3 regions of the Pseudarthrobacter sulfonivorans genome follow, and region 2 is predicted to be linked to each of the others. Evidence: riboswitches for the same ligand, from Rfam matches in the RefSeq annotation. Region 2 holds a riboswitch; each other region holds the start of a gene.

Region 1 (7,392 bases), 460 kb from region 2:
GGGTCCTGCCCATGGCCCTCGGCACCGTCGCTGCAATCGGGACGGTCATCTACTTGGGCCGGACGCGCGCAAGCCACGATACGCGGCGGCTGACGCAGGCGCTCAAGCTTTAGGCCGCGCCCTTTTTCCTTAAGAACCCGTGACCACCACCCAGCAGGGTGCGTGGTCACGGTCCTTTAACCCGGCGGCCTAAGCCACCGGCTGGGCTGTGGCGCCGAGCCGAACGGCAGCAGCACTCACCGCTGCGGCAGCAGCGGCATCCCGCTCAGTGACCTCGCCGCCGGCGTCGTGGGACGTGTAGCGGAGATGCACCCTGTTGTAGCGCCAGTCAAGGTCCGGGTGGTGGTTCTGTTCTTCCGCCACGCGTCCGACGGCGGCAATCAGCTCCAGTGCGGCGGCCGCCGTCGGCGTCTTGTAGACAGCGACGAGCCCGCCCAGCCGGTACTGCCAGTCGGGGAGCGCGGCGAGGACAGCCTCGATGCGCTCCCGCGTGAGTATGTCTTCCTTGCCGGCCACAGCGGCCTCCTCGGCTCGTCCGGTGAGCCCGCCCCGGCGTCTGGCCGAGGGCGCCGGGCCTGGAGAAAGCGGCCTAGAGAAACTCTGCCCGGCCTTCCATGGCCGATGACGCCAGGGCGTGCTCGCGGCGCGGAATCCTGCCGGCCGCTTTCGCCAGCCTACCGGCAATGACGGCGTGTTTGAAGGCCTCCCCCATGAGTGCAGGGTTCTGCGCCCGCGTGACTGCAGTGGCCAGCAGCACGGCATCACAGCCAAGCTCCATGGCCAGGGCGGCGTCGGATGCCGTGCCGATGCCGGCGTCCAGCACCACGGGCACCGAGGCGCGCGAGACGATCAGTTCGATGTTGTGTGGATTCAGGATCCCCAGGCCGGTGCCGATGGGTGCTCCGAGCGGCATGACCGCAGCGGCCCCCAGGTTTTCCAGCCGCAGGGCCAGGACCGGGTCATCGTTGGTGTAGGCGAACACTTTGAAGCCCCGGTTAACAAGGTGTTCCGTAGCATCCACCAATTCCACGGCGTCCGGCAGCAGGGTCTGTTCGTCGGCGATGACTTCCAGCTTGATCCAGTCCGTTTCCAGCGCTTCGCGGGCGAGTTCCGCCGTCATGACCGCGTCCCGGGCGGTGAAGCAGCCGGCGGTGTTGGGCAGGATCCGGATCCCGTGGTCCACCAGGAGCTGGAAAAGGGATCCCGATTCAGCCGGCGCATAGCGCCGCATGGCCACTGTGGTCAGCTCGGTTCCGGACGCCAGGAGGGCTGCCCCCAGCCCGTCGAGGCTGGGGGCGCCACCGGTGCCCATGATGAGGCGGGAGCCGAGCTCGACGCCGTCGATGACCAGCCTGTCTGCGGCCTCGGGACGGTTATGTGTGCTGATGTTGCTGGTTACTGTCATGGTGTCAGCCTCCCTGGACTGCTGTGACCAGTTCGACGTCGTCACCTTCGGCGAGCGCCGTGACGAACCACTGGCTGCGGGGTACTACTTCGGAGTTATGGGCGACGGCGACGCCGAGTTTCTGCCCGTCTGTCGCCTGGCCGTTGGCCGCGAGGGGACGTCCAGTGATCTGGCTGATGAGGGTGGTGATGGAGGCGTCGTCCGCCACGGAATGGCGCGAGCCGTTGAGGGTGATGTTCATGCTGATTCCTTCTGTGGGTCGAGGTCCTTCGTGCGGATGTCATTGTCTGGGGACTGTATGCCGGCTACGTGGTGCTTTCCTGAAAAGCGGGCCGGGCTGAGGGCCCCCCATCGCGGGTCCGTCCGGCCATCCAGCAGGTCCCGGCAGATGGCCGCCGCCGCCGGAGCCAGCAGCACTCCGTGGCGGAAGAATCCGGTGGCAACCATCAGCCCGGCAATGTTCGCCGTGTTCCCCGTCCGTGGCGCGGAAACCGGTACGCGGCCGAGGAGAGGGGCGTTGTCCGGGGTCGCAGGCCTTGCCCGCGCTGTGCATTCCAGGAGTTCAAGCTCCGAGACGGCCGGCACCAGGACCTGGGCGTCCCGCAGCAACTGGTAGACGCCGCCCGCCGAGACAGCAGCGTCGCCCGTCCCGGCGAGCGCGTCTTCTCGCTGCGTAGCGCCGATCACCACCGTGCCGTCCTGCCGGGGAACGATGTAGACCGGCACACCATGGACCATTCCGCGGACAGTGGAGGTGAGGAGCGGGCGCAGGTGCCGCGGAACAGCCAGCCGCAGGATGTCACCGTAGACGGGCCGCAGGGGCAGGTGCAGTCCAACCGGCAGGCCATCCAGCGACGCCGCCTGCAATCCGTTGGCCACGACGGTCTCCCGAGCCTGGACAGTTCCGCCGTGGGCGAGCTTCACGCCGATGACGCGGCCGTCCTCCCAGAGCAGGGCAGCGGCACGTTGGTCAACGGCGAATCCCGCGCGGGCACCTGCCACGGCGGTTCCTGCTCCCGGTCCGTGGATGGCCAGGACTTCCTGGAGGCACGCCACGAGTTTCCGTGGATCCACCTGGTGGTCGGCGGGGATGTCCAGGGCGCAGGATATGGCCGGGCTAAGCAGGGATTCCCTCGTCCTGGCCTCACGGACAGTCAGGGGTTCCACCACCAGGCCGCTGGCCTGCTGCACAGCCCGGAGGTCCATCAGCGCCCTGCGGTCCGCAGCGTCCGCGCCGATGGCGAGGGTCGGCGTCGTCAGATATCCGGTATCGCCAGCCCCGGCCAGGGCGAGGTCGGCCGCAAAGGCAGGCCACAGGCCGGAGGATGCCAGCATCAGCTCAAGGAGGTCTTCCTCCTGGTAATGCAGTTCGCTCACAGGGGCCAACATGCCGGCGGCTGCCCAGCTGGCGCCGTTGCCGGGCGCGTCATCGATCAGCACGACGGAACGGCCGGACCGCCGGACTTCCCAGGCTATGGCGTGGCCGATGACTCCGCCGCCGATGACGGCCACGTCGGCGTGCAGGGCGGTGGCCGGGCTGGCTGGTGCAGGCTCAGGTGGGCTGCTTATTGCGGGGGGCATATGTTCCTTCCCTACGCCGGTACTAGCCGGATCAGGTCAAGCGGTCGGCTCTGACGCCCTCTCAGCCCGGCCGCTTTGTGACGGCTGCAACGGGCTCCCGCAGTACCCGCCCAGTTTAGGGGACTTAGGCTGGTTTCCATGAACGCGCAATCCTTCGCCGCTGCAGGCACGCCCTCCGCCCCCTCCCCCGCTCCCGAATCCTTGGCCGGAACAGACTCCGCCGTCGGCATTAACACCGGCCTCCCGCACAGCGCCAGGCTGTACCTGTGCACCGACGCGCGACGGGACCGCGGGGACTTTGGCGAGTTTGTGGACGCGGCGTTTGCCGGCGGCGTGGACATCATCCAGCTCCGGGACAAGGCGATCGAGGCGGCGGAGGAGCTGGAGCTGCTGGCCGTGCTTCGGGCCGCGGCCGAACGCCACGGAAAGCTGTGGGCAGTCAATGACCGTGCCGATATCGCGCTGCTGTCCGGCGCCCCCGTCTTCCACATCGGGCAGAAAGATCTGCCTGTCGCTTCCGCCCGCACGCTGCTCGGGGCACCAGCCGCGATCGGCCTTTCCACGCACACCGCCGAGCAGATCGAAGGCGCCATCCGGCTGTCCGGTGGGCTGACTGACCAAGGCGGCCTGGACTACTTCTGCGTAGGACCGGTCTGGGCCACTCCGACGAAACCGGGCCGGGCCGCCGTCGGCCTTGACCTGGTGCGGTACGCGGCCGAAGCCGTCCGCGCTGCCGGTGGCACCCAGGCCACGCTGCCCTGGTTTGCCATCGGAGGCATCGATCTCGGCAACGTGGAGCAGGTGGTGGAGGCCGGCGCCGGCAGGATTGTTGTGGTGCGTGCCATCACCGAAGCCGCGGACCCCGCAGCGGCGGCCGCGGCACTCCTGGCGGCCCTGGACGCCGGCGCATCCTGACAATCCCCCGCGTGGCGGGCGGCGGGCGTGCACGATCCGTGGAAATCGAGCTAACCTGATTTTCGTGTCACATCATAGGTTGGCCCCCAATGTCCACGAGCAGACGAACGACCTCGCGGCGGCGCTGAGCGCCCTGCGGACCGAGCTGGAACTGCCGGGACCCTACCCGGCGGAGGCGGTCCGGGACGCGGAAGCGGCGGTGGCCGCACACGAGTTGCCGGGTGCTGACCTGACGGAAGTGGCTTTCCTCACTATCGATCCGGCGTCGTCCACTGATCTGGACCAGGCGCTGTTCATCGAGCGTGCGGGCACTGGCTACAGGGTGCTATACGCCATCGCTGACGTGCCGTCCTTTGTCCGCCCCGGCGGCGGACTGGACGCAGAGACCCGGCGCCGCGGCCAGACGTTCTACGCCCCTGACGGCCGTATCCCGCTGCACCCGGAAGTCATTAGCGAAGGGGCAGGCAGCCTTCTGGCCGGCCAGCTGTGTTCCGCCTATGTCTGGGAGTTCGGGCTGGACGACGCCGCGCAGGTCTCCACTGTGAGCGTCCAGAGGGCCACCATCCGCAGCCGGGCCAAGCTGAGCTACAAGGGAGCCCAGGCCGAACTCGACGCCGGGACGGCCGGCCCTGTCCTGCAGCTCCTGAAGGAAGTGGGCCTCAAGCGCGTTGAACTGGAGCGGCAGCGTGGCGGCGCCAGCCTGAACATGCCCGAGCAGGAAATCGTGCAGCTGCCCGACGGCGGCTACCGGATTGCCGCGGCGCCGCAGCTTCCGGTGGAGGACTGGAACGCCCAGATCTCCCTGATGACGGGGATGGCGGCGGCAAACCTGATGCTGGCGGGAGAAGTGGGCATCCTGCGAACCATGCCCGCCCCGGACGAGCGCTCCCTGCGTCACTTCCGCCTCCAGACTGAGGCATTGGGCAAGCCGTGGGACGGCAAGATCAGCTACGGCGAATACCTCCGCAGCCTTGACCCGACCAAACCCCGGCAACTGGCCATCCTGCACTCCGCCGGCATGCTGTTCCGCGGTGCCAGCTACACGGCGTTCGACGGCACAGTCCCGAAAGACGCCATCCAGTCCGCCATCGGCGCTGCCTATGCCCACACCACGGCACCGCTCCGGCGTCTGATCGACCGTTTTGTCCTGGTGATCTGCGAAGCCCTGAGCAACGGCAAGCCGGTACCGGACTGGGCGCGGGAAGCCCTGCCGTCCCTGCCGGAGATCATGGCCGGATCCGACCAGCTGGCATCGCGGATGGAACGCATGGCGCTGGACACCGTGGAGGCCGCGCTCCTGGTCAACCATGTGGGCCAGGAATTCGATGCGATCGTGATTTCCGGCTCCAAGCCGCAGAAGGACAACGGCAACGGGAAAAACGGCAACGGCACCAAGAACGGCGCTGCGAAAAACGGAGCCGCAAAAAACGGAAACGGCCCCTCGGGGATCATCCAGATCGCCGAACCCGCCGTGACGGCCCGGTGCGGCGGCGACCTGAAATCCGGCACCAAAGTGCGGGTCCGCCTGATCTCGTCCGATATCGCCGCCCGCGAGGTCCACTTCGAGCTGCTGGCCTGAACGATTTCCGCGCTGCCTGATCGGCCCAAAGCCGGGATTCAGGGTCCGTGCGGCTAGACTGAAGAAGTAGATATGGATGCCCGGTCGTTGATTTCCTTGATTTGAATTCAACAAGCCCGCCCCTACGCGATCTTGAGATGCACCCGTTGGTCACCAGTGCCAGCATTTTGATAGCCCGCGATCGGCTTCCACTGGAATTGCTTGCGCGCTTCGAGCGTGCTCCGGAACGGCCACGTTGGCCGGCCCGTTGAGCAGGCAGCGCCAATGCCCAAATGAATAAGGAAACTCCCCTGTGAGTGAATTGCATACCCACCAGATCCTGACTGACGACTCCGGCATCGAGACGATCGAACCCGAAGAAACCATCATCTCGGACGAGAAGCCGCACGAGATCGAGGAGAAATCCTTCGCTGACTACAACGTCCGCGCCGACATCGTGGAGTCCCTCGCCGACGCCGGGATCACCCACCCCTTCCCCATCCAGGCCATGACCCTGCCGGTGGCGCTTTCGGGCCACGACATCATCGGGCAGGCCAAGACCGGCACCGGCAAGACCCTCGGCTTCGGCATTCCCGCGCTGCAGCGCGTGGTGGGTCCGGACGACGCCGGCTACGACAAGCTCGCCGTTCCGGGTGCACCTCAGGCCCTGGTCATCGTGCCCACCCGCGAGCTGGCCGTCCAGGTGGCCAATGATCTCCAGAACGCTTCCCGCAAGCGGAACGCCCGCATCACCACCATCTACGGCGGCCGTGCCTACGAGCCCCAGGTGGAGGCCCTGCAGAACGGCGTCGAGGTAGTCGTCGGTACTCCCGGCCGCCTCATCGACCTCTACAAGCAGAAGCACCTGGTCCTGAAGAACGTCAAGATGGTCATCCTTGACGAGGCCGACGAAATGCTGGACCTCGGCTTCCTGCCGGACGTGGAAACCCTCATCGCCGGTACCCCTGCAGTCCGCCAGACCCTGCTGTTCTCTGCCACCATGCCCGGCCCGGTCATCGCCATGGCCCGCCGCTACATGACGCAGCCCACCCACATCCGGGCCGCTGATCCGGACGACGAGGGCCTCACCAAGCGCGACATCCGCCAGCTCATCTACCGCGCCCACAGCATGGACAAGATCGAGGTTGTTGCCCGCATCCTGCAGGCACGCGGCCGCGGCCGGACCATCATCTTCACGAAAACCAAGCGCACCGCCGCGAAGGTTGCCGAGGAGCTCGTGGACCGTGGCTTCGCCGCCGCCGCCATCCACGGTGACCTGGGCCAGGGCGCCCGCGAGCAGGCGCTCCGTGCCTTCCGCAACAACAAGGTGGACGTCCTGGTGGCCACTGACGTCGCCGCCCGCGGCATTGACGTCGACGACGTCACGCACGTCATCAACTACCAGTGCGTTGAAGACGAAAAGATCTACCTGCACCGGGTGGGCCGCACCGGCCGCGCGGGCAACAAGGGCACAGCAGTGACCTTCGTCGACTGGGACGACATGCCGCGCTGGGGCCTGATCAACAAGGCCTTGGGGCTCAGCGTCCCGGAGCCCGTGGAAACGTACTCCTCCTCGCCGCACCTGTACGAAGAGCTGGACATCCCGGAAGGCACCAAGGGTCGCCTGCCCCGCAACAAGCGCGTGCTGGCCGGCGTCGACGCCGAGCTCCTCGAGGACCTGGGCGAGACCGGCAAAAAGAACACCCGTCCCAGCGGTGGCCGTGACAGCGGGCGCGACAGCAACCGCGACGCCGGCCGCTCCGGTGCTCGCGACAGCAGCAGCCGCCGCACCAGCGAGCCCGGCGGACGCTCCGGTGACCGCCGTCGTCGTACCTCTGATGCGGCGACCGCCGGCACCAGCCCCGCCCCCGAACCGGCTGCTGCGGCTCCGGCCGAAGGCGAAGTGGACCCCCGTGCCCGCCGCAGCCGGACC
Region 2 (7,392 bases):
AGAAGGATGCCGAAGAAATCCTGCGCCAGCTCAAGGAGTCCCTGGGAGACCTTGCCGAGGAATACTGCTTCACCCAGTCCAACTCGCCGAGGGCAGTGCCCGCCGCCGAACTGGCCGAACTCGCCGTGGAAATGGGCTTCGGGGAAGACAACGTCCACATCGCGGAGAAACTCGATGACGCCCTGGAATGGGCTGTGGAACGCGCCGAAGCCAATGACGACCTCTCCGGCGGTGTGCTGGTCACGGGGTCCATTACCCTGGTGGCGGAAGCCCGGATCCTGCTCGGAAAGACGGAGGCCTAGCCGTGGCCAAGCTGACCAAAGCCCAGCGTGAATGGCGCCCGGGAATGCCCAAGAAGCGCCGGTCCACCAAGGTGATGTTTGCCTCCACCGTCCTGCTGCTTGAAGCGTTTGTGGTCTTTTTCGCAACGCTGGCCGTCTTTGGACTCAGGCGCGGCGAGTTGCCGCCGGCGCTGATCCTGGGCATCGGCATCGCACTGAGCGTAGTGATGATCCTGGCCTGCGCGGTGCTGTCCAAGCCCTGGGGCGTGGGACTGGGCTGGATCCTGCAGATTGTGCTGATCCTTACCGGCATCGTTGAGCCCATGATGTTCCTGGTTGGCGCGCTGTTCGGCCTGGCCTGGTGGTATGGAATCCGCACCGGCATCCGGATCGATTCCGAAGCCGCAAAGCGCGAACGCGAACAGGCTGAGTGGAACGCGTCGCACGGGGACACCCCGGAAGCCTCGTAGAATTGTCCCGAAACCACCCATTACGCATTGGAGCAGCTATGACCATTGAGCGCACGCTGGTACTGATCAAGCCCGACGGCGTTGCCCGCAACCTCAGCGGCGCCATCCTGGGCCGCATTGAGGCCAAAGGTTACACCCTCGCCGAACTGAAGAAGGTTGACGCCAGCCGGGAACTGCTGGAGCAGCACTACGAAGAACACGTGGGCAAGCCGTTCTACGAGCCCCTCGTTGAATTCATGCTCAGCGGACCGGTGGTGGCCGCGATCTTCGAAGGCCACCGCGTCATTGAAGGCTTCCGGTCCCTGGCCGGCACCACCGATCCCACCACTGCGGCTCCCGGCACCATCCGTGGCGACTTCGGCCGCGACTGGGGCCTGAAGGTCCAGCAGAACCTGGTCCACGGCTCCGACTCCGTGGACTCGGCCGAGCGCGAAATCAAGATCTGGTTCCAGGACTAACGTCCACCCGCCAACTGCGCGAACGGACACTTGAGTCCACAGCGCGAGCGGACACTTGAGGCCCCGGGAAACCGGGGCCTCAAGTGTCCGTTCGCGCTTGTCCGTTCGCGCCTTCTGTGCGTTTTGTGCGGGGCTCGCGTCAGAACCCCGAGGTTCCGACAAACACCTGGATGAAGGCGAAGAAGATGGTGGCGATGACCGCCACGTACAGCAGCGCCGTGATGATCCAGCCCGATTCGCCCAGCACACGTGCAGTACCTGCCGGGACGGGGATGACGCCGTGGACGACGTTGCGGATGGTCACCCAGACGAAGAGCGGGATCATCGCGGCCCAGACGATCATGCAGAACGGGCACAGGACATGGATGTCGTAAAGTGCCTGGGACCAGAGCCACACCACAAACGCGAAGCCGAGCGTCACACCGGCCTGGAGTCCTGCCCAGTACCAGCGGGCGAACGTGGCGCCGGAGAGCAGGGCCATGCCCACTGTGATGATGACTGCGAACGCGACGATGCCAATAAACATGTTGGGGAACCCGAACGCCGAGCTCTGCCACGTCTGCATGACCTGGCCGCAGGAGATCCACGGATTAACGTCGCAGGCCGTTACGTGATTCGGATCCTCGAGGACGGCGAGCTTTTCCAGGACCAGCGTTCCCGAGGCCAGCCAGCCGATGGCGCCGGTGATGACCATCAGCCAGCCGAGGGGCCGGTTACGTGCCATCGGTGGCACAGTCCCGGGCGTGGCGGGAAAGGGCTCCGCCGCAGGGGAGGCAGCCGGCGTGTCGGTGCCGTGGGAGGAAATGCTGGGCATGGTGTGTGGCGTCCTTTGCTTCGGGTGCTCCTTGCCCCGATTGTAACGCCGGTGACTGGAAGCAGCATTCAGTCAGTGCCCCCAGGTACCGATCCGTTGCCCGTGGTTCCGCCGCCTTTCAGTCCGGGTGTGAGAGAATGAACATGGCTGGAGGCCGACCCACATTCGGACTCCGGTCCGGTGGCTTGTTTCAAGACCGCCAATGATGAGCAGGGCAGGCTTCGGATTCTCTGATCCGGCTTCCCGCAATTCCATTGGTCGGCACCTGGTTGTGGCGTTTAGAACAACGGGTTTCAGGACACAGCCGACGGCTCCCACGGGCTGCCGCACCCCTCTGCCGGTGCGAACCTGGGAGAATCCACTTGACTTCTGTCAACGCCTGCGGGTTTTGACAATATGTGCCCCAATGGGTGCCGGATGTGGCGGTACGTCAGGGGCAGGAGTGTTGCCACATATGGAAAACGAACAAACACCAGCCGTTAATGATGAAGCCGTCGCCGAGGCTACGGAAGCGCCCAAGAAGGCCACCCGGACACGTCGGAAGGCAGTGCCGAAGGCCGCAGAGGCCGTACCGGTGAATGACGCCGCCGAAGCTGAGCCTGCGACGGATACCGCTCCGGAACCCAAGACGCCGGTCCGCCGGACCCGCGCACGTAAGACGGTGGTCGCCGCCGAACCCTTGCCGGCCTTCGCTGCTGAGGTTCTGGAAGCACCTGCCGCCGTTGTTACCGAGACCGCCGTAGATACTGCCGGCGTCGAACACGCGGCCGAAGCCGCAGCGCCTGAGGCTGCAGCGGAGACCAAGCCTGTCCGCCGCCGCCGCGTGGCCACCCGCAAAACCTCGGCCCCCGACGTCGCTCCCGCGGCCGTAGAACAGACAGCTCCGGAGCAGGCAGCCCCTGAAACTGCAGCAACGCAGGCCCCGGAAGCAGAGGAGGTCGCCGCTGCGGCGCCCGCAGCAGCCGCCGTCGCCCCCGTCAACGCTGCCCCGGTCAGCGCTGCCGCCGCGCCGGCTGAAGAGCCAGCTGCTGCTGAGACTGCCAGCCCGTTCAGTTCACTGTTCCTTGAGCCGGCGGCCACCACATCGGTGCTTTTCCAGGCCCCCGACCTCAGCACCGTGGTCCGCCCCGCGCCGGTTGCTGCCGTGGTTGAAGAGCCGGAAGAGGACGACGCCGAAGACGGCGAAGCGGACGACGCCAACGGCCGCCGCAGGCGCCGCAGCCGTGGTCGCCGTGGACGCAGCCGCACAGGCGAAAGCGATGCTGACGGTGATAACGAAGGCGACGAAGGCGCAGCCGAAGAAACCGATGAGGAATCCGCCGGGCAGGCCGATGAGGGCGTGACGTCCCGCCGTCGTCGTCGCCGCCGCCGTGGCGACCAGGATCTGGAACTGACCGGAGGAGAAGGCGACGACCCGCCCAACACGGTGACCCGCGTCCGCGCGCCGCGCGCCGCGACCGAAGCGCCGGTCAACAACCGCGTCACGTCTGTCAAGGGTTCCACCCGCCTCGAAGCCAAGAAGCAGCGCCGCCGCGAATCCCGCGACACCGGCCGCCGCCGCACCGTCATCACCGAGGCCGAGTTCCTGGCCCGCCGCGAATCAGTTGACCGGCAGATGATCGTCCGCCAGCGCGACGACAGAATCCAGATCGGCGTCCTCGAAGACGGCGTCCTGGCCGAGCACTTTGTCTCCAAGACCCAGCAGGACTCCCTGATCGGCAACGTCTACCTCGGCAAGGTGCAGAACGTCCTGCCGTCCATGGAAGCGGCGTTCGTTGACATCGGACGCGGCCGCAACGCCGTCCTGTACGCCGGTGAAGTGAACTGGGAGGCCGTTAACCTCGAAGGCAAGCAGCGCCGGATCGAAAACGCGCTCAAGTCCGGCGACACCGTCCTGGTCCAGGTCACCAAGGATCCCGTGGGCCACAAGGGTGCACGCCTGACCAGCCAGATCTCGCTGCCCGGCCGCTACCTGGTCTACGTGCCCGGCGGCTCCATGACCGGCATCTCCCGCAAACTGCCCGACGTCGAGCGCAACCGCCTCAAGCGCATCCTCAAGGACCGCCTCCCGGAGCACGCCGGCGTCATCGTCCGCACCGCTGCCGAAGGCGCCTCGGAAGAGGAGCTCACACACGACATCAACCGGCTGCGGGCCCAGTGGGAGGGCATCGAAAGCCAGTCCACGTCCACCAAGATCCTCGCGCCGGAGCTGCTCTACGGCGAACCTGACCTCACCATCAAGGTGGTCCGTGATGTGTTCAACGAGGACTTCTCCAAGCTGATCGTCTCCGGTGAAGAGGCCTGGGACACCATCGAGGCCTACGTCACCTACGTTGCCCCGGACCTCGTGGGCCGCCTGGAAAAGTGGACCAAGGACCAGGACATCTTCGCTGCGTGGCGGATCGATGAGCAGATCCACAAGGCCCTGGAACGCAAGGTCTTCCTGCCTTCGGGCGGCTCGCTGGTCATCGACCGCACCGAAGCCATGACCGTGGTGGACGTCAACACCGGCAAATTCACCGGCAGCGGCGGCAACCTCGAGGAAACCGTCACCAAGAACAACCTCGAGGCAGCTGAAGAAGTGGTCCGGCAGCTCCGGCTCCGCGACATCGGCGGCATCATCGTCATCGACTTCATCGACATGGTCCTCGAATCCAACCGCGACCTGGTCCTCCGCCGCATGGTGGAATGCCTGGGCCGCGACCGGACCAAGCACCAAGTGGCCGAAGTGACCTCGCTGGGCCTCGTGCAGATGACGCGCAAGCGCATGGGCACCGGGCTCCTGGAAGTCTTCGGCGAGCAGTGCGAAACCTGTGCAGGCCGCGGGATCGTCACCCACGACGACCCCGTGGAACACCGCCGCGCCAACACCGTAGCCGCGGAGCACCACGTGCAGCGTGTGGACAGCCGCCCGGAAACCCAGCGCACCGATAGCGTGCGCACTGACAGCCAGCGCCCGGACAGCCAGCCGGGTGGCCGCACTGACCGGAAACGCCGCCGCGGACGGGGCGGCCAGCCGCTGGAAACGGCACCGGCAGCTCCGGTGCAGATCCACACGGTCCACCCGGAAGCCAGTGATGCCGAGCGACATGCCAAGGCGGAGGCCACGCGGGCAGCGCTTGCGAACATTGCGGCCGCAGCCCACGCTGCGCACCTGCACGACGACGAAGTGGCTCACGCATCAGCTGCCGCGGGCCGGCAGCCTGCGGCTGCGGTGCCGGCTCCGGCTGAGCGGTCCGAAACGGACTCCAACGGCCGTCCGGCCGCAGTGCTGACATTCGGCGGCGAGCAGGTTGTGCTTCCGTTCGTGGCGCACCACGATGACCAGCCGCACTCACCTGCCCTGACACTTGATCGCCTCGCGGAGGCCTTCGCGCACCTTGGCGAGCCGGCACCTGTAGCGGAAAGCAAGCCGTCGGCAGTCCAGGCAACTGAAACCCAGCCGGCAGAACCTGCCCGCCAGCAGCAGCCAGCTGTGGCGGAGAAGGATTACTCCGACCACACCGAGGAGCCCCGCGCCCGCCGTCCCCGGCGGAACCGGAGTGCCAGCCGTGCCCAGGGCGCAGCCAACGCCACGTCCGTGGAGCATCACGAAGCTGCTCCGGCGGCTGCCGCTGGGCACACCCACGCCGCCAAGGCGCCGGAGCCTGTCAAGGCTCCTGTGGCCGACAAACCGGTTGCCGCCAACGCGCCCATCATCCTGGGCGTAGGAGTTCCGGCCTCGGAGCTCTGACCAAGCAGTAGGGCAAGCCAATACAACGGCGCCCGGACGCAGCCTGTGAATCACAGGCTGCGTCCGGGCGTCCGGCGTTAAGTCGCGAGGAACGCTAGGCTGGTGACTGACACGGGGTGCCGCGCAGAGAGCCGGCTGAGATCCACACCCGTTGAACCTGTCCGGTTAGCACCGGCGAAGGGATGTCTCCTTTGGCTTCAACTTCTGTCCTTCCTCCTGCAACACCCGCGGCGGCTCTGCCGGAAACCCCAGCAACCCGGGCTGAGGTCCGGCCCGCACCAGCCCGCTCTTCTGCGGTCCGGGTGCTGCGTGACGTTCCGCGGGTGCTGTCCATTGCCGGATCGGACCCTTCAGGGGGCGCGGGCGTCCAGGCCGACCTCAAAAGCATTGCAGCCCTTGGCGGCTACGGCATGGCGGCCATCACCGCGCTGACGGTCCAAAACACCCAGGGGGTCCAGGCGGTTCACGTCCCGCCTGCGTCCTTCCTGGGCCAGCAGCTCGATGCCATCAGCGATGACATCACCATCGACGCGGTCAAGATCGGCATGCTGGGCGACGCTGCGGTGATAGGCGTGGTCCGCGACTGGCTGGAAAAGGTGCGTCCCGCCGTCGTCGTTCTTGATCCGGTCATGGTGGCCACGAGCGGCGACCGGCTGCTGCAGGAGTCTGCCGAGGCGGCCCTGCGGGAGCTGCTCCCGCTCGCGGACCTGATCACCCCCAACCTGGCCGAACTGGCCATCCTGGTGGGGGAGCCGCAGGCGAGGGAATGGCACGACGCGCTCGGGCAGGGGCAGCGGTTGTCCGCCGCGACCGGTGCCACCGTCCTGGTCAAGGGCGGCCATCTCGACGGCGGTGCGTGCCCGGATGCCCTGGTCAACGCTGCCGGGCTGCTCGCCCAGGAGGTGGTGGAAGTGAGCGGGGACAGGATCCCCACGCGCAACAGCCACGGCACCGGCTGCTCGCTGTCGTCGGCCATGGCCACGGCTCAGGCCCGGCTGGGGGACTGGGAAGCCGCATTACGGCAGGTGAAGCCCTGGCTGGTGGGCGCGCTGCAGGCCTCTGACCAACTTGAGGTGGGCGAGGGCAACGGCCCCATCAACCACTTCCACCACATGCAACAGGTTCCGGCAGCCGGCGAGTTCGCAGAGACGCTGCGCCGGGCGTCGGAGCCGGATCTTGCAGCCATCTACGGGCTGGATTTCATCCGAGACCTGGCGGCCGGCACGTTGGCTGAGGAACAGTTCGCCTATTACCTCGCCCAGGACGCCATCTACCTCAACGGCTATTCGCGGGTCCTCGCCCGGGCCAGCGCGCTGGCGCCCACGGAAGCCGCCCAGCTGTTCTGGGCAAAGTCGGCCCAGCAATGCCTTGAGGTCGAGTCCGAACTGCACCGCACGTGGCTAAGCACCAGGACAGTGGACTCTGTCCTGGGACCTGTCACCAAGTCCTACGTGGACCACCTGCTGGCGGCCTCGGCCTCCGGCAGCTACGCGGTCCTCGTGGCGGCGGTACTGCCGTGCTTCTGGTTGTATGCCGAAGTGGGACAGACCCTCCACGCGGAGTTCCTGGCTGCGGGTGCACCGGCAGCACATCCTTATGCCGACTGGCTGCGGGCCTATGCTGACGAGGATTTCGC
Region 3 (7,392 bases), 1.8 Mb from region 2:
ATTCCCAGCAAATACCCGACTCATGAGATAGCTGCTCATTGATGGTTGCCCTTGACCCCGTACCCGCCCGGCGGGAGACTGAAACATCGGGTTCACCCGAAAAGCGGAAAAATGCCATGCAGGAGGCCTGCCATGTATGGGAATGCGGCTACAGCATCCCGTGCTTTAGCGTGTGCCATCTTGTGTCTGCTCATGGCCCTTTGCGGGATTATCGTGGCGCCGGTGTCCGTGGCCGCCCCTTCACCCGGCGAGGGCGCCGAGTTGGCATTGGGTAACGATGTCTCGTGGCCTCAATGCAACAAGGCCCTTCCCGCCGCGTCAGCTTTCGGGATCGTGGGCGTCAACAATGGCCTGGCCAACACCACTAACCCCTGCCTCGCCGAACTGCTCCGCTGGGCCGAAGCCATCACGGTGAACCCGACCGATCAGCCGTCCGTCGCACTTTACGTCAACACCGCCAACCCGGAGCTCACTGGCTCCTGGTGGCCCACCAGTAACAGCTACCCGGAATCCCAGGCCGCATCCAACCCCTACGGCACCTGCGAGGACAAGGACGTTGGCACTGCGTGCGCCTATATGTACGGCTACGCCAAAGCGTACGACGACGCCTACATCCGTGGCATCAGCAGCCCCTCGGACTACCTGTGGTGGCTCGATGTTGAAACCGGCAACAGCTGGTCCCCCGACAAGAATGCCAACCGTGCTGTCCTGGAAGGTATGACCGACTTCTTTCACAGCATCGGCGCCGACGTCGGCATCTACTCCTCGGCCTATCAATGGGGACAGATCGTGGGCACCGTCAGCACCTCCAGCAGCCTTTATGCCCTGCCCAGCTGGCTGGCAGGCGCCCGCACGGCCTTCGGAGCCACGGCCAACTGCTCGAATGCGCCGCTAACACCCGGCGGCACAGTCATCCTGACCCAGTTCGTCTCCAGGGGCTTCGACTACGACCACTCGTGCATTTAGCAAGCACAGCGCGGCGTAGCCAGAATCCAGAAGCATGGCCCGCCCGGACTAGCGCCAGACGAAGTTCCATGTCCCCATTACAGCCGCGGAAACCACAGCAGCCGCCGCGATCAGCACGCCGCCCGCCAGCACCCAGGCGTCCAGCATTGAATACGTGGATTCCCGTGCCCACGTCCGCTGCCCGGTGCCAAAACCGCGCGCTTCCATGGTGATGGCCAGCCGGGACGCCCGGCGGATGGCCTGGACCAGGAGCCCGAAACTCTGCCCGAGGGTGGCCCGCAGCCGTTGCAGCGGGCTGCCCTGCGAGCCCACGCCGCGGGCCCGCCGCGCCATGCCGATGGTCTGCCATTCCTCGGCCATCAGTCCCACCAGCCGCATCGCGGCCAGCGTGCCAAGGACAAAACGGTGCGGCAGCCGGGCTTTCTGGGCCAGCGCATCGGCAAGGTCGGTGGGGTCCGTGCAGGTCATAAGCAGGATCGCCGGCAGGGCAATCGCGAGGCCGCGCAGCATAAAACCGATTCCCAGCTGAAGGGAACCCTCGCTGATGGACCAAATCCCGACGTCGAGCAGGACAGCGCCGCTGTCCGCCGCGACGATCGCCGTGCTCCAGCCGCCCAGGGCTGCCGCGATGATGAGCGGCCAGCCGCGCTGCCACAGCAGGCGCAGGGTGAGGCCCGCCAGAGGGAAGAGCGCCAGCTCGGCCCCAAGCGCCACCGAGGCAGACACCCAGTCGATGGAGAGCGCCAGCACCAGGGTGATGAGGAAGACGACGGCGAACTTGGCCAGCGGGTTGGCGCGGGTCAGCAGCGCGCGGTTGCCGCGGAGGGTCAGGGCATCCCTCATGCCGCATCTGCTTCCTGGCGGGCGCCGCCGCGAGAGGCCGGGCCCAGCCGCAGTTCAGCTCCGCCCAGGACGGCGCTGAATTCCTGGTCATGGGTCACGGAAACCACGGAGGTCCCGGCGTCGAGCAGTTCTGAGAGGAATGATGCGAGCTCGGCCCAGGTGTTGGCATCCTGGCCGAACGTCGGCTCGTCGAGGACCAGCACACGAGGGTGGGCCGCGAGGACAGTGGCCACCGAGAGGCGCCGCTTTTCGCCTCCCGAGAGCGTGTACGGATTGGCGTCCACCAGGTGCGTCAGGCGCAGCCGTTCCAGCAGCTCATCAACCCGCTCCTCGCCATGCCCCAGGTGCCGCGGGCCGAACATCAGTTCGTCCAGCACGCGGCCCGTCACGAACTGGTGCTCGGGTTCCTGGAAGACGGTTCCGATGCGGGAAATCAGCTGGTTGGCTTTCCATTTGAAGGGATCGATCCCGGCCCCCTCGGAAAGCTCGACGGCGGCGGACACCTTCCCCGCCACCGGCGCAAGAAGTCCGGCGAGCGTCAGCGCAAACGTTGACTTTCCGGCGCCGTTGGGCCCCGTGACGGTGAGTGCCTGGCCGGAACGGACCTGGGCCGTGATGCCCTGCTGCACCGGTACGGGCGGGATGGTCCGGAGGCCGCGGCGCCGCGGACGCTCGCGGGAGACGGCAAGGTCCTCGGCAGCCAGCAGCAGGTCACCGGAGCCTGCGGACACGCGGCGGCGGGTTGCCGGAACATACCCCGGCACCCAGACGCCCGCGCCGATCAGCATGTCCCGCGCCTCCGCAAGCACCTGGTCCGGCGGCCCGTCCAGCAGGACGGCGGACGTGGCGGCGGAACTTCCAGCGGGACCCGCCGCCGAGCCTGGCTGGAGCACCACAATCCGGTCCACCAGGTCCTTCCAGACGGACACGCGATGTTCCACCACAACGAGGGTGGCGCCGGTTTTGTCCAGGCAGCGGCCCACGGCGTCCCTGACTTCCAGCACGCCGGCGGGATCGAGGTTTGCGGTGGGCTCATCCAGCAGGATCAGCCCCGGCCGCATCGCGAGGATCCCGGCCAGCGCCAGGCGCTGCTTCTGCCCGCCCGAGAGGGCCGACGTCGGGTGGTCCAGCGCGAGCCCGGCGGCACCTGGCCCGCCGTCGGCGTCCAAACCTGACCCGCCGCCGTCGTTCAAACCGCCGCCCCCGGCACTCCGCAGCCCGACGTCGTCGAGCGCTTCATGGACGCGCCGCCAGATCTCGTCCCGCGGAACGGCGAGGTTCTCGGCGCCGAAGGCGACGTCGTCGCCCAGCCGGGAAAGGACCACCTGCGTTTCCGGATCCTGCTGCATCAGGCCCGAGCGGCCGCGCTGCCCGCGGGGCACCAAACCGTCGATCAGCAGCGAACCGGTTTCGTCGGCGTCGTCCCCTTCATCCCCCAGCACCCCTGCGAGCGCGTGCAGCAGCGTTGACTTGCCGGCGCCCGACGGGCCCAGCAGCAGCACCCGCTCGCCGGGAGCGATGTCGAGGTCGAGGCCCTGGACGGCGGGGGCGGAACGTCCCGCATGCCGCCAGCCCCAGCCACGGGCGGACACCGCGGCGGGGCGCACTCCGGATGCACCGGCGTCGGAAGCGGTCATCAGTTGAAGACGGGCTCCGACGCTGCCTTCCGGGACGCGAACGAGCTCAGCACACCGGTTCTGGCCAGGCCGCGGGTGGCGATCCAGGACAAGGCACCTGCAATCACTGCGCCGGAGATGGTGCAGAACACGATGTACGCGAGCTTGTCGCCGGGCTCGTAGGCGATGTTCCAGCCCCACGGCAGGAACGAGTCATTGAGGCCGCAGAACAGGCCCGCCCCGGCACCGGCCAGCAGCGCGGCGATGAGGTTGTACTTCTGGTGCAGGAAGGACTTGAACCGGAAGTTGCCGTACACCAGCAGGAAGAACACCAGCTCGGCGCCCAGGCCCTGCAGGAGGCCGGAGATCAGCACCGTGGCGCCGTACTGCGAGCCCATGATGAGTTCGCCGGTGGCGGCCACCGCTTCGCAGAAGAGCGCCGCGCCGGGTTTGCGGATGATGAGCATGCCCAGCACTGCCGGGATCATCCAGCCGCCGGCGATCAGGCCGGTCAGCGGGGGGTAAACGGCGTTCATGGGGGCGGAGACGATGCCGGCGCCCTGGGACCAGGCCCAGAAGATCACGCCGCCGGTGATGGCGATGAGTGCCGCCACCACGATGTCCACAACGCGCCAGGTATTGCCGGTCTTTTTGATTGCTGCAGTTGTCATTTTGGTCCTCCTGAGGAACAGGAGGGGAAAGTGCCCCGGCGTGCGGCGCTGCCGCCGTTTCCGGACACTTCGAGAACTCGACTCCCTTGCGCCGGTACTAACCGGATCAGGTTCGAGGGTCTGCGGCTGTCCGCACTCTCAGCGCCCACCTGCGGTTCCCTGGCAATGCCAGTGATGTCCGACGGCGGCGCTCCCCTGTCGTAATAAATCTGCCCTGATGGGCGTGCTCCAGTTTACACCGCGGGCGGGGTAGATTGTGGGCCATGACTGCCAACAACCCGACTGTGACTGCGTTCAATCCCGATTCGACGGTGCCCCAGCCGGCGGGGCTGCTGGAGGCCCTGATTGCCCGGGTCGAAGCCGAGATCAACGAGCTGCAGTTTCCGCATTTCAGCAAGGACGACTCCCTCAACCTCGGGCTGCTCCTGGTGGAGCTGGGCAAGAGCCGAAAGCTGCCCATCGCGATCGACATCACCAAGGGTGACCAGGTCCTGTTCCACGTGGCCCTGGACGGCGCCACCCCGGACAACGAGCACTGGGTCCGGGCGAAGCAGCGCACCGCCGCCAGGTATGAGATCCCTTCGTTGCTGGTGGGCCTCCGCGGCAGGCTGCACGGCGGTCGGATCGAGGACCACGGCTGGTTCGACGAGTCCACCTACGCCCCGCACGGCGGCTGCTTCCCGGTCTACGTCGCCGGTGTGGGTGCAGTGGCCACGGTGACGGTCTCGGGCCTGCCCCAGCAGCAGGACCACGATCTGGTGGTGGAAGCCCTGCGGGAGATTCTGGAGTCCATGCAGCCGGGTTAGGCTAAAGGAAGTCCCGGATCCGCTCACAAGGAGTTCAACGAATGAACCTGTTCATCAAGCTGCTCGGCACTGCAATCAGCCTCGGCGCCGGATTCGTCGGCACGAAGGTGGTCAATACCGTGTGGGAAAAGTCCACCGGCCGGAAGCCTCCCACCGGCAAGGACGAAGACACTCCCACCACCCTGCGCTCGGCCCTGACGTTCGCGCTCATTTCGGCCTCGGTCAGCACCATCATCCAGGTGCTCGCCAACCGCGGCACGCAGCGGGCCATCACCCGCTTCGCCAAGTCCCAGGACATCGTCTAACCCTGGCAAGCAGTCCGGCAGTGACGCTCAGTCCCGCCGGCCGCCGTCGGACGCTTCATCCCGGGATGACTCATCCCGGGCCGACTGGGCCGCCTTCTGAACCACGGCTTCGAGTTCATCGGAGCTGAGCAGCTCACGGTGCAGGTGTTTGGTCCGGTAACCGGCGCGGCCCACCATGTGGGCGGAAACCGGCACCGTCAGCAGCTGGAAGATCCAGGCCACCAGCAGCACCGGCCACACCCACCAGGTGCGCAGCTGCAGGCCGATGGCCGCCAGGAGCAGGAACAGCCCCAGCACCTGGGGCTTGGTGGCCGCGTGCATGCGGCTCAGCAGGTCCGGGAAGCGGAGCAGGCCCACGGCGGCGGCGAGCGACATAAGGGCACCCACCACCAGGAACACCGCCGACACAGTATCGATGACGTTGTCAACCACGCTGGCCTCAGGATTCATTGGCTTGCTCCCGCCGGTCGGCCACGTAGCGCGCAACGGTAACCGACCCGATGAAGCCGACCACGGACAGCGCCACCAGCAGCATCAGGTTGTTCAGGTGCCGGTTGACGGCCATGTCGATGCACAGGGCCGCACCGAGGATCGCGAGCAGGACGTCGGAGGCCAGCACCCTGTCCAGCAGCGACGGGCCGCGGGAGATCCTGATGATGGCTCCTGCGGCTGCCAGCGAAAGAATGACTGCCGTGACAGCCAGGACGGTCTGCATCATGCTGCGGCCTCCTGCCGGATTGCTTCGAGTTCTTCGCGGGTGCCCATGATCCTGATCAGGCCCGCTTCGATGGAGCGAACTTCCTTGCGCAGGTTCTCGACCTCTTCCGAGCTGCTGACGTTGAGCGCGTGGAGGTACAGGGTGGACGTTGACCGGTCCACCTCCACCACCAGGGAGCCCGGGATCAGCGAGATCACGTGCCCCACGGCGGTGACCATCAGGTCCTGGTGGCTGCGCAGCGGGACAGCGACGACGGCGCTGATCACCTTCGGTCCGCGGACGGCCGCCAGGTACATGACCTCGATGCTCGCTGCCGCCACCCGGCCGAGGAACCGCAGGGCGAAGGGCGCGGCGTGCAGGATGTTGAAGCGGCCGCTGACTTCCACCGGCGGCAGGTAGAACATCCTCGCCACGAGCACAGCCAGCAACGCGCCGAAGAGCAGGTTGCCGGGGCTGAAGTCCTGCCAGAGCGCGCCCCAGACAATCACCAGCCAGACCAGCAGGGGAAGCTCCTGGCGCAGGGAAATCCGCCGGCGGCTCATTTGCCCCCTCCGTTTTTCAGGGCCAGCGGCGGAACTTCGGTGTCCTCACCGAGCACCGCCTGGATGTAGGAGGACCTGTCCAGCATTTCCTGGGCCGCCTGGTCCGAGACCGTGAACAGCGGCCCGGCGAAGACCGTGAGTGACACGCCCAGGATCACAAGGCCCAGGGTTGAGCCCACCATGGTGCGGGGCAGCAGCGTGACGTTGGTGCGGCCGGCCCGGCTGCCGGTGTCCGCGTCCTCGGGCTCAGCCAGCAGGACGGGGTCCGGGTGCTCGGCGTCCGAGGGCTTGCGCCAGAACGCGCGGTTCCAGACTCTCGCCACGGCCAGCAGGGTCAGGAGGCTGGTGACCACGCCGCCGATCACCAGGGCGTAGGCCAGGGGCGTGCCCAGTTCGATGCCCGCCTGGATGAGCCCCACCTTCCCCAGGAATCCGGAGAACGGCGGGATCCCGGCAAGGTTCATGGCGGGGATAAAGAAGAGCAGGGCCAGGATGGGTGACAGCTTGGCGAGGCCTGCCAGCCGGTCCACGGAGGAGCTGCCGCCGCGGCGCTCGATCAGGCCCGTAACCAGGAAGAGGCTGGTCTGGATGGTGATGTGGTGGGCCACGTAGAACACGGCGGCGCCCAGCCCGGCCACCGAGGACATCGCCAGGCCGAACACCATATAGCCGATGTGGCTGACCAGGGTGAAGGACAACAGACGTTTGATGTCGCTCTGGGCCAAGGCGCCTAGGATCCCCACCACCATGGTCAGCAGCGCCGCCACCATCAGCGGAGTGTTCAGGCTGTCCCCGGGGAAGAGCAGGGTTTCCGTGCGCACCATCGCGTAGACACCGACTTTGGTCAGCAGGCCGGCGAACACGGCGGTGACCGGCGCCGGCGCCGTGGGGTAGGAGTCAGGCAGCCAGAACGACAGTGGGAACA

What was found. A riboswitch is a leader RNA that binds a small molecule or an ion and turns the genes downstream of it on or off. The one in region 2 is predicted to bind thiamine pyrophosphate.
Region 1: it holds a riboswitch for thiamine pyrophosphate, as region 2 does, so the genes downstream of both, thiO (glycine oxidase ThiO) here and AU252_RS20020 (bifunctional hydroxymethylpyrimidine kinase/phosphomethylpyrimidine kinase) in region 2, are expected to answer to the same signal.
Region 3: it holds a riboswitch for thiamine pyrophosphate, as region 2 does, so the genes downstream of both, AU252_RS11710 (ECF transporter S component) here and AU252_RS20020 (bifunctional hydroxymethylpyrimidine kinase/phosphomethylpyrimidine kinase) in region 2, are expected to answer to the same signal.

Annotation. Positions count from the first base shown of each region.
Region 1 is NZ_CP013747.1:3,928,054-3,935,445, reverse strand. It holds gene AU252_RS17885 (hypothetical protein) at 1-113, shown strand, start outside; gene AU252_RS17880 (4a-hydroxytetrahydrobiopterin dehydratase) at 190-516, opposite strand; gene AU252_RS17875 (thiazole synthase) at 590-1,405, opposite strand; gene thiS (sulfur carrier protein ThiS) at 1,410-1,646, opposite strand; gene thiO (glycine oxidase ThiO) at 1,643-2,986, opposite strand; TPP riboswitch at 2,977-3,097, opposite strand; gene thiE (thiamine phosphate synthase) at 3,125-3,901, shown strand; gene AU252_RS17855 (RNB domain-containing ribonuclease) at 3,966-5,480, shown strand; gene AU252_RS17850 (DEAD/DEAH box helicase) at 5,773-7,392, shown strand, end outside.
Region 2 is NZ_CP013747.1:4,388,531-4,395,922, forward strand. It holds gene AU252_RS19995 (bifunctional folylpolyglutamate synthase/dihydrofolate synthase) at 1-302, shown strand, start outside; gene AU252_RS20000 (DUF4233 domain-containing protein) at 305-751, shown strand; gene ndk (nucleoside-diphosphate kinase) at 790-1,209, shown strand; gene AU252_RS20010 (vitamin K epoxide reductase family protein) at 1,349-2,023, opposite strand; gene AU252_RS20015 (Rne/Rng family ribonuclease) at 2,478-5,756, shown strand; TPP riboswitch at 5,859-5,956, shown strand; gene AU252_RS20020 (bifunctional hydroxymethylpyrimidine kinase/phosphomethylpyrimidine kinase) at 5,939-7,392, shown strand, end outside.
Region 3 is NZ_CP013747.1:2,623,796-2,631,187, reverse strand. It holds gene AU252_RS11725 (hypothetical protein) at 181-966, shown strand; gene AU252_RS11720 (energy-coupling factor transporter transmembrane component T family protein) at 1,015-1,809, opposite strand; gene AU252_RS11715 (ABC transporter ATP-binding protein) at 1,806-3,446, opposite strand; gene AU252_RS11710 (ECF transporter S component) at 3,446-4,096, opposite strand; TPP riboswitch at 4,162-4,303, opposite strand; gene AU252_RS11705 (heme-degrading domain-containing protein) at 4,360-4,902, shown strand; gene AU252_RS11700 (DUF4235 domain-containing protein) at 4,944-5,207, shown strand; gene mnhG (monovalent cation/H(+) antiporter subunit G) at 5,235-5,657, opposite strand; gene AU252_RS11690 (monovalent cation/H+ antiporter complex subunit F) at 5,647-5,925, opposite strand; gene AU252_RS11685 (Na+/H+ antiporter subunit E) at 5,922-6,467, opposite strand; gene AU252_RS11680 (Na+/H+ antiporter subunit D) at 6,464-7,392, opposite strand, start outside.